2 regions of the Streptomyces sp. NPDC055239 genome follow, and region 2 is predicted to be linked to the other one. Evidence: riboswitches for the same ligand, from Rfam matches in the RefSeq annotation. Region 2 holds a riboswitch; the other holds the start of a gene.
The links. A riboswitch is a leader RNA that binds a small molecule or an ion and turns the genes downstream of it on or off. The one in region 2 is predicted to bind cobalamin.
Positions count from the first base shown of each region.

Region 1: it holds a riboswitch for cobalamin, as region 2 does, so the genes downstream of both, cobN (cobaltochelatase subunit CobN) here and ACWFRJ_RS30045 (ABC transporter substrate-binding protein) in region 2, are expected to answer to the same signal.

Region 1 covers NZ_JBSGRD010000020.1:88,683-95,674, reverse strand. The annotation lists gene cobN (cobaltochelatase subunit CobN) at 1-3,271, opposite strand, end outside; cobalamin riboswitch at 3,341-3,472, opposite strand; gene cobG (precorrin-3B synthase) at 3,541-4,860, shown strand; gene ACWFRJ_RS41280 (precorrin-8X methylmutase) at 4,932-5,558, shown strand; gene ACWFRJ_RS41275 (precorrin-2 C(20)-methyltransferase) at 5,555-6,992, shown strand, end outside.
Region 2 covers NZ_JBSGRD010000011.1:2,417-9,408, reverse strand. The annotation lists gene ACWFRJ_RS30065 (ABC transporter permease) at 1-789, shown strand, start outside; gene ACWFRJ_RS30060 (ABC transporter ATP-binding protein) at 786-1,805, shown strand; gene ACWFRJ_RS30055 (ABC transporter ATP-binding protein) at 1,798-2,862, shown strand; partial or broken gene tsaD (tRNA (adenosine(37)-N6)-threonylcarbamoyltransferase complex transferase subunit TsaD) at 2,933-3,961, shown strand; cobalamin riboswitch at 3,977-4,161, shown strand; gene ACWFRJ_RS30045 (ABC transporter substrate-binding protein) at 4,253-5,758, shown strand; gene ACWFRJ_RS30040 (ABC transporter permease) at 5,760-6,707, shown strand; gene ACWFRJ_RS30035 (ABC transporter permease) at 6,707-6,992, shown strand, end outside.

The DNA of each region.
Region 1 (6,992 bases), on a different contig from region 2:
TGACCACGCGGGCGCGGAAGACACGCGAGGTCTCCTCGACCAGGGTGCGGGTGCGGACCGTCTCGGGGCGGGTCGAGTCGCCGATGTACGCCTCGGGGGCGCTGCCCTTCAGCGCGCGGACCGTGGCCACCATGCCGCCGTGGTACTGGAAGTAGTCGTCCGAGTCGGCGATGTCGTGTTCGCGAGTGTCGGTGTTCTTCGCCGCGACCTCGATGCGCTTGTACGCCGTCTCCATCTCCTCCCGCGCCGGACGCCCGTCGAGCTCACGGCCGTAGGCGTAGCCGCCCCACACCGTGTACACCTCGGCGAGGTCGGCGTCGGTGCGCCAGTCGCGGGAGTCGATGAGCTGGAGCAGGCCCGCACCGTAGGTGCCGGGGCGGGAGCCGAAGATGCGGGTGGTGGCGCGGCGCTCGTCGCCGTGGGCCGCCAGGTCGGCCTGCGCGTGGGCGCGGACGAAGTTCGCCTCGTCGGGCTCCTCAAGGGATGCGGCGAGGCGGACCGCGTCGTCCAGGAGGCCGATGGTGTGCGGGAAGGCGTCGCGGAAGAAACCGCTGATGCGCAGGGTGACGTCGATGCGCGGGCGGCCGAGCTCGTCCGCGGGGATGGCCTCAAGGCCCGTGACGCGGCGCGACGCGTCGTCCCAGACCGGGCGGATGCCGAGGAGGGCGAGGGCTTCGGCGACGTCGTCACCGGCGGTGCGCATGGCACTCGTACCCCACAGGGACAGGCCGACCGAGGTCGGCCAGTCGCCGTTGTCGGTGCGGTAGCGCTCCAGGAGCGAGTCGGCCAGGGCCTGGCCGGTCTCCCAGGCGAGGCGCGAGGGCACCGCCTTGGGGTCGACGGAGTAGAAGTTGCGGCCGGTCGGCAGGACGTTGACCAGGCCGCGCAGCGGGGAGCCCGAGGGCCCCGCGGGGACGAAGCCGCCCTCCAACGCGTGGACGGCGTGGTCAAGTTCGTCGGTCGTGGCGGCGAGGCGGGGCACGACCTCGCTCGCGGCGAAGTCGAGGATGTCGGCGACGGACTGCGGGTGGCCCCCAGCCACTCCCGCCACGGCCTCCGGGGCCCAGTCCGCGTCCTCCATCGCCTGGACAAGCGCGCGTGCCTGCTCCTCGACCTCGTCGGCGCTTGTGCGGGTGGCCGCCGACTCGTCGAGGCCAAGCGCCTCGCGCAGGCCGGGCAAGGACGCCGTGCCGCCCCAGATCTGGCGGGCGCGCAGGATCGCCAGGACCAGGTTGACGCGGTCGGCACCGGCCGGGGCGCCGCCAAGGACATGGAGGCCGTCGCGGATCTGGGCGTCCTTGATCTCACAGAGCCAGCCGTCGAGATGCATGATGAACTCGTCGAAGCCCTCGTCCTCGGGGCGGTCCTTGAGCCCCAGGTCGTGGTCGAGCTTCGCCGCCTGGATCAGGGTCCAGATCTGGGCGCGGATCGCGGGCAGCTTCGCCGGGTCCATCGCGGCGATCTGGGCGTGCTCGTCGAGGAGTTGTTCCAGGCGGGCGATGTCGCCGTAGCTGTCGGCGCGGGCCATCGGCGGTACGAGGTGGTCCACGAGGGTGGCGTGGACGCGCCGCTTGGCCTGCGTGCCCTCCCCCGGGTCGTTGACCAGGAACGGGTAGATCAGGGGCAGATCGCCGAGCGCCGCGTCGGGGCCGCAGGCGGCGGACAGGCCCGCGTTCTTGCCGGGCAGCCATTCGAGGTTGCCGTGCTTGCCGAGGTGGATCATCGCGTCGGCGCCGAAGCCGTTGTCGTCGGCGGAGGCGGCGATCCAGCGGTAGGCGGCCAAGTAGTGGTGCGAGGGCGGCAGATCGGGGTCGTGGTAGATCGCGATCGGGTTCTCGCCGAAGCCGCGCGGCGGCTGGATGAGGATGAGCAGGTTGCCGCGGCGCAGGGCGGCCAGGACGATGTCGCCCTCGGGATTGCTCGACCGGTCCACGAACATCTCGCCGGGGGCGGGGCCCCAGTGCTGCTCCACGGACTCGCGGAGCTCGGCGGGGAGAGTGGCGTACCAGCGGCGGTAGTCGGCCGCCGGGATGCGGACGGGGTTGCGGGCCAACTGCTCGTCGGTGAGCCACTCCTGGTCGTGGCCGCCTGCCTCGATCAGGGCGTAGATCAGCTCGTCGCCGTCGCCGGAGACAAGGCCCGGCACCTCGTCCGTACCGAAGTCGTATCCCTCGGCCTGGAGTCGGCGCAGCAGGGAGACGGCGCTCGCGGGGGTGTCGAGGCCGACGGCGTTGCCGATCCGGGAGTGCTTGGTCGGGTACGCGGACAGAACGAGCGCGATGCGCTTGTCGGCGGCCGGGATGTGGCGCAGCCGTGCGTGCCTGACGGCGATACCGGCCACGCGGGTCGCGCGCTCGGCGTCGGCGACGTACGCGGGAAGTCCGTCCTCGTCGATCTCCTTGAAGGAGAACGGCACCGTGATCAGCCGGCCGTCGAACTCGGGGACCGCGATCTGGCTCGCCGCGTCCAGCGGCGATACGCCCTCGTCGTTGTCCTCCCAGTCGCTGCGCGAGCTGGTGAGGCAGAGCGCCTGGAGGATGGGTACGTCGAGGCCGCTGAGGGCTCCGGCGTCCCAGGACTCGTCGTCGCCGCCCGCAGAGGCTTCGGCGGGGCGTGTGCCGCCTGCCGCGAGGACCGTGGTCACGATCGCGTCGGCGGCGCCCAGTTCCGCGATGAGTTCGGGTTCGGGGGTGCGCAGCGAGGCGACGTACAGCGGCAGCGGGCGGGCTCCTGCGTCCTCGACGGCGCGGCACAGGGCCTCGATGAAGGCGGTGTTGCCGCTCATGTGGTGGGCGCGGTAGTAGAGCACCGCGACGGTCGGTCCCTCGACCTGACGGGCGGTGCGCTCCAGCGGGCCCCACGAGGGTGCGGGGGCGGGCGGTTCGAAGCCGTGCCCGGTCAGCAGGACGGTGTCGGAGAGGAACCGGGCCAGCTGCTCCAGGTTGTCGGGGCCGCCGTGCGCCAGGTAGGCGTGGGCCTCGGCTGCGAGGCCGATGGGGACCGTCGATGCGGCCATCAGCTGGGCGTCGGGGGCCTGTTCGCCGGTGAGGACGACCACGGGACGTCCGGTGGCGAGGACTTGGTCGAGGCCGTCCTGCCAGGCGCGCACACCGCCGAGCAGACGTACGACGACCAGGTCGGCGCCGTCCAGGAGCTGCGGAAGGTCCTCGAGCGGGAGCCGGGAGGGGTTCGCGTAGCGGTAGGCGATCGGTCCGCCTGCGGCGCGGGCGCTGAGCAGGTCGGTGTCGGACGTCGACAGGAGCAGGATCATGCGGCGTCGGGCCTTCCTCGGGGTGTCCACGCCCCGGGTGGTGTCGATGGCGTCTCCCCTGCTCGAGCGGACGAGAGCTCGGGGAAGGGAGTTCCTGACTCACCCGGCACCAGGACCGGGCTCACAGTGGCGGGACCGCGCCGGATTCACACCGGGCTTCCTCCCCTTGTCGCCGTCTGTGGCGACGACGGGCCGGTTGGCCCGTCGCTAGGAATACTAAGGGCCGGGCAACTACCGGGGGGCAGGCGGACCTGCTGCGATAGGTCGGTATGCTCGCCGCCATGCCCCCATCGGTCCCCCCGCCAGCACTCCCGGGAGACGAGTCTGCCCGCGACCGCGGTGACTCCTGCCCCGGGACGCTTCGGCTGCACCGGGCGGACGACGGGGCGCTGGCCCGCGTCCGCGTTCCGGGCGGCCTCCTGAGCGTGGGGCAGGCAGACGTGCTGCGGGATCTGGCCGAGCGCCTTGGAGATGGCGAGTTGCATCTCACATCGCGCGGCAATGTGCAGCTGCGCGGTCTTCGCGCGGACCGCGGGAGCGAACTGGCTTGTCTGCTTGGCGAATCGGGGCTTTTGCCCTCCGAACGCCACGAGCGGGTGCGCAATGTGGTGGCCTCCCCGCTCTCGGGGCTCGACGGTCTGGGTGAGCGGGACATCCGTCCGTGGCTGTCTGCCCTGGACGAGCTGCTGTGCGCCAGCGACCGGGCCACCGCCCTGTCCGGCCGGTTCTTGTTCGCCCTCGACGACGGTCGCGGCGACGTGGCCGCCCTCGGCGGTGATGTGACCCTGACGGCGCGGGGCGAGGACGAGGCTCTGCTGCGGATCGGACCGGCGCGCGACGCCGTCCTGATCGCGGCCGCGCAGGCACCGCGGGCCGCCCTCGTCGCGGCCGAGACCTTCCTGGAGCAGGCGCCCGACGCGGGTGCCTGGCGGGTGACGGATCTGCCCGGCGGCGTCGGTCCTCTCCTCGACGCGGTCCTGCACCGCCTGCGGGAGGCCGGTTTCCGCGTCACTCCCACCACAGGGCCGCTCCCCCAGGACGCGGTCGGGCCCGCCATCGGCGTCGTACCCGGCCCCCCCGACAAGGCCGCGCTGTCCATCGGCCTGCCGCTGGGAAGCGTCAGCGCGCCCTCATGGCAGACGCTGACGGACACCGCCCGCGAGCACGGCAGCGGCGAACTGCGGCTGACCCCCTGGCGCGGAGTCGTCGTGCCGGGAGTCGAACGGTCAGAGGCCGCACGACTTCTGGCGGATCTGGGGGCCGCCGGCCTCATCACCGCGCCCGACTCCCCCTGGACGGGAGTGGGTGCCTGTATCGGCCGGCCCGGCTGCGCCAAGGCTCTGGACGACGTACGCGCCACGGCGCAAGCCTCGTTGGGACCTGTCGGGGCCCTGCCCGTGTACTGGTCCGGGTGCGAGCGCCGGTGCGGACATCCCCACGGGGAGTGGGTCGACGTCGTCGCCACCCCCGACGGACATCAGATCTCCCGCGTACACGGCGAGAAACGGGACGCTCCTGCGAGCATTCCGGGCAACACGGGCAGCCCGGGTGCAGCACTCGCCGCCGCCGTGGCCGCTACCCGCGGCTGACAACACATGAACACATGAACAACTCTGCAACACTTGACTGCCCCATGCCCTATCAAGAGAGCGAACGCACTGTGCATCAGTACGAGAAGGACGGACCGGCGATCTACCGCCAGTCCTTCGCCACGATCCGCGCGGAGGCGGATCTGTCGGGCCTGCCCGCCGACGTGAGCCAGGTCGCGGTCCGCATGATCCACGCCTGCGGCATGGTCGACCTCGTACGCGACCTCGCTTTCACCCCGGACGTGGTGGCCCGGGCCCGCGAGGCCCTGCGCGCGGGCGCCCCCATCCTGTGCGACGTGGCCATGGTCGCGAGCGGCGTCACCCGCAAGCGGCTGCCCGCGGACAACGACGTGGTGTGCACCCTGTCCGACCCGTCGGTGCCCGCTCTGGCCGCCGAGCTCGGCACCACCCGCAGCGCCGCCGCCCTCGAACTGTGGCGCGACCGGATGGAAGGCGCGGTCATAGCCGTCGGCAACGCGCCCACCGCGCTGTTCCGGCTGCTCGAAATGATCGAGGAGGGCGCACCGCGCCCCGCCGCCGTCATCGGTGTGCCCGTCGGTTTCGTCGGCGCCATGGAGTCCAAGGACGCCCTGGCCGCGCACCCGTCAGGCCTTGAACACATGATCGTGCGGGGCCGCCGGGGCGGCAGCGCCATCGCGGCCGCCGCACTCAACGCGATCGCCAGCGAGGAAGAATGAGCGTGAGCGAGCACAAGACAGGCCGCCTGTACGGCGTCGGGGTCGGCCCCGGCGATCCGGCCCTCATGACCCTGCGCGCGGTGGAGGTCATCGCCGAAGCCGATGTCGTCGCCTATCACAGCGCCCGGCACGGACGGTCGATCGCGCGGTCCATCGCGGCCGAGCACCTGCGCGCCGACCACATCGAGGAAGCGCTGGTCTACCCCGTCACGACGGAGACCACCGACCACCCCGGCGGCTACCGGGGTGCGATGGAGGACTTCTACACCGAGGCGGCGGCCCGCCTCGCGGTGCACCTCGACGCGGGACGCACGGTCGCCGTCCTCGCGGAGGGCGACCCGCTCTTCTACGGCTCGTACATGCACATGCACAAGCGGCTCGCCGACCGCTACCCCACCGAGGTGATCCCCGGAGTCACCTCCGTCAGCGCCGCCGCCGCCCGGCTCGGCACTCCGCTCGCCGAGGGCGAGGAGGTCCTCACCATCCTGCCCGGCACCCTGCCGGAGGAGGAGCTGACCGCCCGTCTCGCCGCCACCGACGCGGCTGTGGTGATGAAGCTGGGCCGTACGTTCCCCGCGGTGCGCCGCGCCTTCGAGAACTCCGGGCGGCTGCCCGAGGCCCACTACGTCGAGCGCGCCACGATGACCGGCGAGCGCACCGATGAGCTGGCCGCGGTCGACGCCGACACGGTGCCGTACTTCGCGGTCGCCGTCCTGCCCAGCAGGATCGACGCGCCCCGGCCCGAGCGCACCCCGGACTCCGGCGAGGTGGCGGTGGTCGGTACCGGTCCCGCCGGGCCGCTGTGGCTCACGCCCGAGACCCGTGGCGTGCTTGCCGCCGCCGACGACCTGGTCGGCTACACCACCTACCTGGACCGGGTGCCGGTCCGCCCGGGGCAGGTGCGGCACGGTTCGGACAACAAGGTCGAGTCGGAGCGCGCCGAGTTCGCCCTGGATCTCGCCCGGCGCGGGCGGCGCGTGGCCGTGGTCTCCGGCGGCGACCCGGGCATCTTCGCCATGGCGACGGCTGTCCTTGAGGTGGCCTCGCAGAAGCAGTACGCGGATCTGCCGGTACGGGTGCTTCCGGGGGTGACTGCGGCCAACGCCGCTGCCGCCCGCGCGGGCGCTCCGCTGGGCCACGACTACGCCACGATCTCGCTCTCCGACCGGCTCAAGCCGTGGGAGGTGATCGCCGAGAGGCTGCGGGCAGCGGCATCGGCCGATCTGGTGCTCGCGCTGTACAACCCGGGCTCCCGCAGCCGGACCTGGCAGGTCGGCAAGGCCCGCGACCTGCTCCTCGAACACCGCTCGCCGGACACGCCCGTGGTCCTTGGCCGCGATGTCGGAGGACCGGCCGAGAGCGTACGCACCGTGCGGCTCGCCGATCTCGATCCGGCCGATGTCGACATGCGCACGATCCTGCTCGTCGGGTCGT
Region 2 (6,992 bases):
CAGCGCCAGGACCTGGACGCCTCCCTGCGGCCACCGTCCCTGAGCGACGGGGTGTACGGACTACTCGGTACAGACGTCCTGGGCCGCAGCGTCCTTGCCCGGCTCGTCGAGGCCGCCGCGACGACCCTGTCCGTGGCGGTTCCCGCCGTGCTGTGTTCGCTGGCCGTCGGCTCGGCCATCGGTCTTTGGGCTGGTTACCACGGGGGCCGCCGCGAGAGTCTCGCCATGCGCGTCGCCGACGTGATCCTCAGCTTCCCCTCGCTGCTTATCGCGGTGGTCGTCCTCTACGTCTTCTCGCCCAGCGCGCTGAACATCGTGCTGATCCTCGCCGTCACCCGCATCCCCGTATATCTGCGCACCGCGCGGGCGGAGGCCGCCGAACTGCGCAGCCGTCTGTTCGTGGACGCGGCCCGCACCTTCGGCACGCCGAGCAGGAAGATCATCTACTGGCACATCCTGCCGATCGCCCTGCCGACGCTCCTGACGGTCGCCACCCTCGACTTCTGTTTCGTCATGCTCACCGAGTCCTCGCTGAGCTTCCTCGGCATCGGCATCCAACCGCCGGACGTCAGCTGGGGCCTGATGGTCGCTCAGGGGCGGCAGTACCTCCAGACCGCCTGGTGGATCACCGTCCTTCCGGGGCTCGCCATCGTGCTCACCACGGTGTCCGCCACGGTTCTCGCCGCCTGGGCCCGCATCGCCACCGACCCCGCACAGCGCTGGCGCCTGACGCTGCCCACGAAGCGCCGTGGCGCCTCCGCCGCCGTTCCTCCGGAGTTGATCCCGTGACGACGACAGCCGTCCCCGCACCGCCCGGCACCGATGCCCACGCCCTCGCCCTCGACGTCGAAGGGCTCTGCGTCGACCTGAGTACGCCCACCGGCACCGTGCGTGCCGTGGACGGCGTCAGCTTCAGCGTCCGCCGCGGTCGCACCCTTGCTCTCCTGGGCGAGTCGGGCTGCGGCAAGTCCATGACCGCCCTGTCGGTCGTGGGGCTGCTTGACCCCGCGGCCGATGTCACCGGTGGCGCGGTCCGGGTCAGGGGCAGCGACACGCTGCGGCTGAGCCCGGCGGAGCGCCGCAAACTTGCCGGGCCCGTCCTGTCGATCGTCTTCCAGGACGCACTGACCGCCCTCAACCCGGTGCAGCCGGTGGGCCGGCAGATCGGTGAGCCGTTCCGCATCCACCGCGGGCTCTCCCGGCGCCAGGCCAAGGAGAAGGCGATCGAGCTGATGACGCGCGTGGGCATCCCAGAGCCGAGGCAACGGGCCCGCTCCTACCCGCACCAGTTCTCCGGCGGCATGCGGCAGCGGCTGCTCATCGCGATGGCCGTCGCCCTGGAGCCCGACGTGCTCATCGCCGACGAACCCACCACCGCGCTCGACGTGACCGTGCAGGCGCAGATCATGCGGCTGCTGCGGGACATCCAGAACGAACGCGACATGGCTCTCGTCCTGATCACCCACGACCTGGCCGTGGTCGCCCAGCGCGCGGACGACGTGGTCGTGATGTACGCGGGCACGGTCGTGGAGAACGGCCCTGTGCGGGACGTCTTCTCCGCTCCCCGCCACCCTTACACCCGTGGACTGCTCGACTCGGTCCCCGAACACGCCGTACGGGGGCGCCCGTTGCCCGCCGTGCCCGGCAGCCCGCCCGAGCTGAGCGCGGTGCCGCCCGGGTGCGTCTTCCAGGACCGCTGCCCGCTGGTACGCGAACGCTGTGTCCGGGAACGGCCGGTGCTGCGTCCGTCGGGCGAGGGCCGTGCGACCGCCTGCCACTTCTCAGAGGAGCTGGCCGATGTCTGAGCCCCGAGCCACCGCCGCAGTTCCCGCAGCTACCGCCGCCGCATCGGAGGCAGCCCAAGCCCGGCCGCTGCTCGAGGTCAGCGGCGTCACCAAGAGTTTCGGCAGCGGCCGTCGCCGACTGACGGCGCTCGACGGCGTCGACGTACAGCTCGGCAGGGGAGAGACCCTCGGGCTCGTCGGCGAGTCGGGCTGCGGCAAGTCCACCCTGGCCCGGGTCCTGCTCGGGCTCGAACGGCCCGACGCGGGCACGGTGCGGTTCGACGGCACCGACCCGTTCGCCCTGCGCGGCAAGGAACTCCTCGCCTGGCGCCGCCGCGTCCAGATGGTCTTCCAGGACCCCTTCGCCTCCCTCAACGCGCGCATGTCGGCGGCCGACCTGATCGGCGAACCCTGGCGCACCCACCGGGACGTCGTGCCGGGCCCGAAGGCCCGGGAGAAGCGCGTCCGCGAACTCCTCGCCCTGGTCGGCCTGCGCGAGAGCGACGCCCATCGCTACCCGAACGAGTTCTCCGGAGGGCAGCGCCAGCGCATAGGCATCGCCCGCGCACTGGCCCTGGACCCCGACCTCATCGTCTGTGACGAGCCCGTCTCCGCGCTCGACCTGTCCGTACAGGCGCAGGTCCTGAACGTCCTGTCGGAACTCCGCTCACGCCTCGGTGTCGCGTACGTGTTCATCTCCCACGACCTGTCCGTGGTGCGCTACATCGCCGACCGGGTGACGGTGATGTACCTGGGCAAGGTCATCGAGCACGGGAACACCGAGGAGGTCTTCGACCGGCCCCAGCACCCCTACACCTCGGCGCTGATGTCGGCCGCACCGGTCCTGGACGCCTCCCGCGCCACCGGCGACCGGGAGATCCAGCTCCAGGGGGAGATCCCCTCGCCCTTCGACATCCCCTCCGGCTGCCGCTTCCGTACCCGGTGCTGGCGCGCCGAGGACCTGTGCGCCAACGAGGCTCCGCCGCTCGTCGTCCGGGAGACTGCGGGCGCGTCCGACTCCCACACCGCCCTGTGCCACTTCCCCTTGGAGCCGGTGACGGAGTCCGTGGGGGAATGACCACCCCCTTATTGCACATATATTGCAACTAGAGAATATGTGCAGAAGGAGGGTCGCAGTGAGCGAACCGGTGGTGTTGGGGATCGAGTCGTCGTGCGACGAGACCGGCGCGGGCATCGTGCGGGGCGGAAGACTCCTTGCCCACGTGGTGGCGTCGAGCATGGACGAACACGCCCGCTTCGGAGGCGTGGTGCCCGAGATCGCCGCCCGCGCCCATCTGCACGCCTTCACTCCGGTCGTACGACAGGCCCTGGCGGACGCCGGTCTGCGCCTTGGGCAGATCGACGCCGTCGCCGTCACCACGGGACCCGGCCTCTCCGGCGCCCTCCAGGTCGGCCTCGCCGGTGCGAAGTCCCTGGCCTATGCGGCGGACGTACCGCTGTACGGAGTGCACCACCTGGCCGGACACGTCGCCGCCGACACCCTCGAGCACGGCCCGCTGCCCGAGCCGTGTGTGGTCCTGATCGTCTCCGGCGGCCACACGTCCCTGCTCCTGGTCCCGGACCTGGTGCGTGAGCCGATCCAGCACCTGGGCGACACGCTCGACGACGCGGCCGGTGAGTGCTTCGACAAAGTCGCCCGCATCCTGGGTCTGCCGTATCCGGGCGGACCCGCCATCGACCGCGCCGCGCGTGACGGCGACCCCGGCGCGGTCACCTTCCCGCGCCCGCTGACCCGGGCCGGGGACGACCCGTACGCGTTCTCGTTCTCCGGGCTGAAGACGGCCGCCGCACGCTGGGTGGAGCAGCACCGGCGGCGCGGCGCGGAGCCGTCGGTCGCCGACGGGGCAGCCGCGCTGCAGGAAGCCGTCGCCGACGTCCTCACCCGCAAGGCCGTGCGGGCGTGCCGCGACCACGACGTGAAGACGCTGATCGTGGTCGGCGGAGTGGCCGCGAACTCCCGTGTGCGGGCCCTGGCCGAACAGCGCTGCCGGGCCGCGGGCATCGAGCTGCGGGTGCCGCCGATGACGCTCTGCACCGACAACGGCGCCATGATCGCCGCCGTCGGTGACCTGCTGGTCCGCTCCGGTGCCGAACCCGCTCCCCTCGATGTGTCGATCGACCCGTCCGCACCGCTGGAGTACGCCTCCCTCACGCCGCCGCCTCGTACGCGACAACTCGTAGGCCACAATGAGCACACGAGGCGACGGGAACCAGGAAGCCGGTGTGAATCCGGCGCGGTCCCGCCACTGTGACCGGGGAGCGATCCTCCCGCACGCCACTGTTCGCGCACGCGGACGGGAAGGCGGAGGCGAGCGACGATCCGGAAGTCAGGAGACTGATCCGTCGCCGATCTGACAGCAGGGGCGAGGACACCCCGGAGAGGATCGACTGTGATCACGTATGCCCGGACGGAGCCGAAGCAGCGCCCTGAACCCGGCAGGAGAGGGGTGCTTGCCGCCGGAGGGGCCCTGGCCCTTACCGCGTCCGGCCTGCTCACCGGCTGTGGCGGGGACGGGAAGGACGGGGGAGCAAGCGACCGGTTCCGTGCCGCGTTCACGTCGGGCGGCTCCCAGGAGACCCTCGACCCCCACGTAGCCCCCAACTTCGTCGACCAGGCCCGCGCCAAGGCCCTCTACGACACGCTCGGTACGTACGCGGACGACATGTCCGTCCGGCCACGGCTCGCGGAGTCATGGGAGAGCGACGCCTCCGGCACGCGATGGCGCATACGCCTGCGCGCGGCGGAATTCCACGACGGGAAGCCCGTCATCGCGAAAGACGTCCTCTACAGCTACCGCCGCGCCGCCGACCCCGACACCGGCTCGCCTTCGCAAGTGCTGCTCTCCTCGATCGACTTCGCCGCGAGCAAGGCCGACGGCGAACGGTCCGTGGTCTTCAAACTGAAGGCGCCGAACTTCGAGTTCCCCACCGTTCTCGCCGGGCCCGGCACCGAGATCATCCCCGACGGCACGAAGGACTTCCGCAAGCCCGTCGGCTCAGGACCCTTCACCTACGTGTCGTTCACACCCGGAGGCACCGCCCGCTACCGGCGCTGGGCCGACCACTGGGACGGCGCTCCGCACATCGCCGAGCTCGAGATCGTCCCGGCGAACGACGAGTCGGCGCGGCTCAACGCACTGCTGTCCGGACAGGTGCACTACGCCGCCGACATGGCCGGATCCTCCGTGGAACGGCTCAAGAAGGAGGGCTCGACCCGGTTGCTGACGGCCGAGCGTGCGACCGCGCAGCAACTCCTCCTGCGCACCGGCCGCGAGCCGTTCAACGATCCACGCCTCGTGCGGGCCGTACAGCTCGGCATCGACCGGGCGGCGCTGGTGCGTATCGCGCTCGCCGGCCACGGTGAGACCGGCGACGACCTGTTCGGCATGGGCCTGCGCGGCTACCCGGACGACATCAAGCAGCGTGCACGGGATGTCGACGAGGCACGCGGACTGGTGAAGGAGGCCGGGGCCGAAGGTCTGCACATCACCGTGGAGACGAGTTCCGTCGACGCCGCGTGGGAGCCCGCCGCGGATCTGATGGCGCGGCAGCTGCGCGAGGTCGGACTGAAGCTGACGGCCAACACCCGTGCTTCCAGTGCCTACTTCTCCGAGATCAGGACGAAGGGCGTCGCCGCCTTCAACACCACCTCCACCCTGCCCGTCTCCGACTTCCTGCAGCAGCGGGTGCGCGGCGGAGCGGCCCGCAACCAGACGCAGTACGCCTCGAAGAAGTTCGACGCGCTCCTCGAGCGAGCCAGGACCACCCGTGACGAGCAGGACCGGCTGAGCCTGCTGGCCCGCGCCCAGAAGATCGCCCGCGACGAGTCCGGACTCCTTGTATGGGCCTTCTCGGATGCCACCGACGCCATCGACCGGTCCGTCCGCGGCCTGCGTGCGGCACCGCCGAACTCACACGACTGGGCCCGCTTCGACCGGGTCCGCGTCGGCTGAGGTGCGCGCCTACATTCTGCGGCGTTCGCTCCTGGCACTGGTCCAGTGCCTGTGCGTACTGGTGGCTGTGTTCGCCGTCGGATCGCTCCTTCCCGGCGACACCGCCGACGTGCTCCGCGGCGAACTCGGCACGCCGGAACAAGTGGCGGCGCTGAGAGGGAAGTTGGGTCTCGATGAGCCTGCCTGGGCCCGCTTCTTGCACTGGCTCGGGCGGCTGCTCACCGGCGACCTGGGAAACTCCCTGACCACCGGCCTTCCGGTGGGCGACGACATCGCTCGCCGCACCGGGGTGACGCTGCTCCTGGGTGTACCGGCGCTGCTCCTCGTCACCCTGGTGGCGCCGCTGCTCGGCACCCTGTCCGGGCTGCGTGAGGGCAGCCGCACCGACCGCACGCTGAACGCCGCCGCCGTGCTGCTGCACGCCGTCCCGGAGTTCGTGCTCGGGCTGCTGCTCGTCGCATCGGTGTCCCTGGCGGCCGGACTCCTCCCCGCCACCGCCGTCGGCATGGACACGGCCGCGCTGCTGGCGGAGCCGACCGTCCTGGTGCTCCCCGTCACCGTACTGACGGCCCGGCACCTGTGTGATCTGGCACGCCAGATCCGCGTCGGGGTGGCGGCCGAGCGGCACGGTCCTGTCGCCGAGCATCTACGGCTGCTCGGCATGCGGGAACGCACGGTGGTGTTGCGCCACGTGCTGCCCAACGCCCTGGGCCCTGCCGCGCAGCAGTACGCCCGGTGCGTGGAGGGGCTCCTTGGCGGCGCCGTGCTCGTGGAGGCGGTGTTCGGATTCCGCGGCCTCGGCAGCGGCTTCGTCGAGGCGGTGCAGAACCGGGACCTGCCCCAAGTGCAGACGTACGCGCTCCTGTTCGCGGGCACCGCCGTCGCCGTGAACCTCGTCGCCGATCTGGCCGCGCACCGGCTCGCACCGCGACGGGAGGTGACAGCGTGATGCTGCCGGAGAAGGCCGAATCGGTGGGTGAGGTACGACGGCGCATGTCGTCGCGCATGCCGTGGATCGCCCTGGTCCTGCTGGGGGTGCCGGTGCTCGCGGCCCTGCTGGGGCCGTGGGTGGCGGGGGAGGCCCTGTCGTACGAGGATGCTCTGCCGTCGCAGCCGCCCGGCGCGGGGCACCTGCTCGGCACGGACGTCCTTGGACGCGATGTGCTCGAACTCGTACTGCAAGGCGGGGCCTCGGTGGTGGGCAGCGCCCTGGCGGCGCTCTTGGTCGGTACGG